2 regions of the Paenibacillus sp. DP01 genome follow, and region 2 is predicted to be linked to the other one. Evidence: predicted binding sites of a transcription regulator. Region 2 holds the regulator's gene; the other holds the start of a gene.
The links. Region 2 encodes LexA, which represses DNA repair genes until DNA is damaged. Its sites were predicted from a motif close to CGAACATATGTTCG; they were not measured.
Positions count from the first base shown of each region.

Region 1: addB (helicase-exonuclease AddAB subunit AddB) is a predicted target of LexA. The motif match lies at 1,007-1,020, and genes of this name have one in related genera.

Region 1 is NZ_CP173059.1:3,833,192-3,835,599, reverse strand. Features, by position in the region: gene ACH59B_RS16745 (class I SAM-dependent rRNA methyltransferase) at 1-845, shown strand, start outside; gene addB (helicase-exonuclease AddAB subunit AddB) at 1,087-2,408, shown strand, end outside.
Region 2 is NZ_CP173059.1:3,157,156-3,159,563, reverse strand. Features, by position in the region: gene ACH59B_RS13825 (DUF2798 domain-containing protein) at 1-201, shown strand, start outside; gene ACH59B_RS13820 (hypothetical protein) at 388-528, opposite strand; gene ACH59B_RS13815 (hypothetical protein) at 570-734, opposite strand; gene lexA (transcriptional repressor LexA) at 1,155-1,781, opposite strand; gene ACH59B_RS13805 (LysM peptidoglycan-binding domain-containing protein) at 1,971-2,339, shown strand.

The DNA.
Region 1 (2,408 bases), 680 kb from region 2:
TGGTGGTGACGGAAAATGGCTTACAAATCAAGGTCGATATCGAAGAGGGACAAAAGACGGGGTATTTCTTTGACCAGCGTGAAAATCGTGCGGCCATCGCGCCGTTGATGACAGGTTGGGGAGCGCGTAGCGGAATTACGTTGCAAGAAGTAGCTGCAAACCCAGGGGATGACGGCACAACGGTCATAAAGCCTGTGAATAAAAGTGGTAAGGTTGTTGAATTCCCATTCTGGGACGGTGCAACTGTATTGGAATGTTTTTCACATACAGGTAGCTTTACGCTCAATGCGTGTAAACATGGTGCGAAAAAAGTAACTTGTCTTGATATTTCTGAACATGCGATTGAAAGTGCTCGGGATAATGTGAAGCTGAACGGTTTTGAGGATCGCGTCGAGTTTGTCGTCGACGATGCTTTTCAATATTTACGTAATCAGGTTAAAGGTGTAGAGGAACGCACCGCGCGAGCGGGCGGCAAAGGAGATACATCTAAGCCGCTGACTGCGGGTGGCGGACGTACCTTTGACGTAGTTATTCTGGATCCGCCGGCTTTTGCCAAAACGAAGAGTGCTGTCAAAGGAGCTACACGTGGATATAAAGATATCAACCTTCACGGAATGAAGCTCGTCAATGAGGGCGGTTATTTGGTAACGGCGAGTTGTTCGTTCCATATGCGGCCGGAGCTGTTTTTGGACACGATTAAGGAAGCGGCTGCAGATGCCGGCAAAATCCTCCGACTGGTAGATTGGAGAGCGGCAGGGAAGGACCATCCCCAAATTTTAGGTGTGGAGGAAGGTCATTATTTGAAATTTGCCATCTTTGAGGTGCGCAGCCGGACACAGCTGTAGATTTCATACCCTTGTCAAAGTTAATCTACTATTAGGCGATAAAGATAAATAGGTGAAAACAAACTCATTTTTAGTATACATCAGTCCTGTAGAGAAGGCTTGCACCAAGCCATCCTGCGGGACTGTTTGTTTTTGAGAAGAGCCCAATTGCTACAACATGGCAAACGTACGTTCTTTTCTCCTTTGCCTGATATGCTATACTGTTTAATAGAATGTTGTTGGTTAGAAAGGAGGCGGCATCATGTCGGTCCGCTTATTGATTGGCCGCTCTGGTAGTGGTAAAAGCACGTTAATCCGTAATGAAATGACCTCTATGTTACGCGAGGAGCCGCTAGGTAAGCCTATGCTGTTACTTGTGCCTGAGCAATCGTCATTTGCTTCAGAGCATGCGTTGCTCACCGAAGTCGGAAACGGTATTCAGGGGTCGGTGCGCGCCCAGGTGATGGGATTCCATCGTCTTGCCTATTTAGTCATGCAGGAAACAGGGGGTTCAGCACTGGTGCCTGTAACGGAAGAAGGCAAGAAGATGCTTTTATATAAAATTATTCGTCGTCGCAAGGATGAACTGAGTTTATTTAAAGATTCAGGAGACCAACTCGGTTTTGTGGATCGGTTGAATACGTTGTTCACAGAGCTAAAGCAGTACGGAAATGATGCTCGGTCTGTACCGGAGCAACTGGATAGAATGCATGCTGCGGGGGAGTCCACTCCGATTTTAAGAGGCAAGCTCAAGGATATCAGTCTAATCTATGAGGATTTTGAACGGGAGCTGACGCTTAAATATATCGATGGTGAAGATACGCTTCGCATGCTGACAGAACAGATTGCACAGTCTTCCCTCGTGCGCGGAGCAGACATTTGGATGGATGGCTACCGGAGGTTTACACCACATGAATACAAGGTGGTGGAGCAGCTTATGCTGCACGCCTCCTCGCTGACAGTGGCGCTGACCTGTAACCGTAGCTACGATAGCGGACAGCTTCCACATGAGCTGGATTTGTTTCATCCTTCAGCGGCTACCTACGTCAAGCTTAAAGGAATGGCAGAGGAGCTGATGATTGAAACGCAGACACAGTTATTACGCCCCGATCCGATGCCTAGGTTTAAGGAACGTCCAGCGTTGGCGTATTTGGAGGCTAATTTCGAACATCGCACAGGGCTGCGGAATCAGGAACAGCGGCTGGGGCTACAGCAGCTACGAGAGCAATGGGCAGGTACAGAACCTAAGGGTATAAAACTGCATGCTGCGGCAAATCGTCGTGCCGAGCTGGAAGGAGCCGTACGCGAAATGCGCCGTCTGGCCCGCGATGAAGGTGCGCGTTATCGGGAAATGGCCCTGTTTGTGCGTCATATTGAAGATTATGAGCCATGGGTGGAACCGATATTCAAGCAGTATCAGGTTCCAGTATTTTTGGATCAGCGGAGAAGTATACTTCATCATCCCTTGGTGGAATTGATTCGGGCTTCACTGGATATCGTGCAGCGACGCTGGCGATACGAGGATGTATTTCGTGCGGTCAAAACAGACCTTCTATTGCCGCTGGACGGTCGAGTGAGCCGCGA
Region 2 (2,408 bases):
TACGGTTTATTAACTTCAATTCTAAGTCAGGGTATTGGCGATCATTCATTATTTGAAGCCTATTTAGAAATTTTTATAAAGAACTTTGTTGTGGCCTATCCATTACAATTATTGGTTATGGGTCCTGTTGTTCGAGCCTTGTTTATAAAATTTATAAAGAAAAGCGGGCAAGTGGGACCTTATAAAAAAGTATTAAATTAAATAATAGAGCAAATCCATTGCAGCAATGTTAAGCTAATGAATGGTTTTACAGCTAGAAATGTTTAAGTTATGAAAATCGGATACAAGTTTGAGGAAGCTATAACTGGCGGGATTGGTAGTTTGGTGTATTATTTAACACAAAAAAAGCAGGAAGAATTCTTCCTGCTTTTTGCTTGAAAATAATTATTAACGTCTGCGTTGTCCATCATTCACGCTAAACAGATTAACAGCCAGTGCGTTACCTCTTGCACGCGCATTGGCTCTTTGGTTGGAACGGATGTTTAATCTTCTTCTTCTCAATTCACGGTTGCTGTGTCTTCTGCTCATAATATCACCTCCCTTCAAAGAAATGAAGGTACGGTTAAATCTTAATGATGTTTATGCTTACGCTTGGAAATTTTGATATTTAATGCGTTAGTTGCGAGTGCATTTCCGCTTCCTGTTTTAGCAGCTGCGGCTTGAAAGACTTTAACGACCAGATATCTGTTTTTCCCGATGCGATGCTTATACGTTTTAACTCTATTTCTGATCATCTGCATAACTCCTTTGCTTTAGGTCTGCTATATACATATGTCAATTGTGCTAGTAATGTATCAGCATAAATCTACTAAAGACAAAAAGAAGCTAGTACCTATGTTCCTAAATGTTTAACAAAAAAAGCTCATGCTAGCCTGCGTTCGCCTTCCCAACTTTACGTTATAGAGGAAGGCCACCGTAGGTTCATATGTGTCAAATTTCCATTTGTTTAGCTAATAAAAGTAAACAGTTTAAGATCAGAGTGGAACTATCTCGGATATGGGGCGGATATAATAGTAGAGACAATATAGGTTGCTGAAAAGGAAAGAATAGTTGGAGACACATACATAGTAAATATAACAAAAATATAAAACCGGCTCGCCTAGGCGGCCGGTTTTATATTCGTGGTAGTATAACGGGGAAGAAAGCACGATAAATCAGTGGAAGTCCCGGAAGAGTCCAACAACCTTGCCCAATATGCTGACGTGTGTCAGTCGAAGTGGCTCAAAGGCTGGATTTTCAGGTTGAAGCCGGATATGATCTTTTTCTTTGTAAAAGGTTTTAACTGTAGCCTCGTCTTCATCTGTCATAGCTACTACAATGTCTCCGTTATCAGCAGTCTGCTGCTGACGTACGATTACATAGTCTCCGTTAGCAATACCAGCTTCAATCATGCTTTCGCCTACAACAGATAACATGAATATTTTATCCTCACCAACAAAGTGTTGGGGAAGAGGAAAGTAATCTTCAATATTTTCTGTCGCCGTAATAGGAAGACCAGCGGTTACTTTGCCGACGACGGGAACACGACTAATGGAGTAATTAATCAAGTTGCTGTTATCCGATTCGTCTTGACCGAGTAATTCAATAGCCCGTGGTTTCGTAGGATCGCGGCGAATGAGTCCTTTTTTCTCCAAACGATCCAAATGACCGTGAACCGTAGAACTGGAGGCCAATCCGACTGCCTCGCCTATTTCGCGCACAGAAGGGGGGTATCCCTTTAGACGCACTTCATTGCGGATAAATTCAAGAATGGCCTGCTGGCGGCTCGAAATCTTAGACATACCGTATCAACCCCATTTAGTAACGTTTGGGAAAATTATAGCATAGAACCTCCGTTCGTACAAACATAAGTTCTAAATAATCCCTAAAAATATTCACGAACTTTTGTTCTCTTTTCTATTGAACAAAACAAACGTTCGTGTTATATTGTGAAAAACATAAGAACAAACGTTTGGAGGACGCGGCCAATTATGAAATATAGCACTTATCAAAGTATTTTTCCGATGAATTTAGAGAATTTACAGGAGACCCGAAAAGAGGGTAAGGTACGTTTGTTACAGGCTCTTACCAATACTCTTTTACTCAAGCTTCTTATTCTAGTAATTATCGTTTGGGTTGCAGGGGCAGGTGTACTTACGGTTTTTGCAGCACCTCCAGTTTCCAATGAAGAAATGATTAAGCTGACTGTACAACCTGGAGATACGTTATGGAAGATTGCCGTGAATCATAAACCGAAACGAATGGATACACGGGTATATATTGAAGGAATTGTACGTATTAACGATTTGGAGGATCGGGGGGTGCAGGCAGGTCAGGTACTTAAGCTCCCACCCTTCTGATCTATAAGACTATAGAGCTTGTCAAGGAGCGCAATGAGGGAGCCTTGACAAGCTCTTTTCTACATGTCA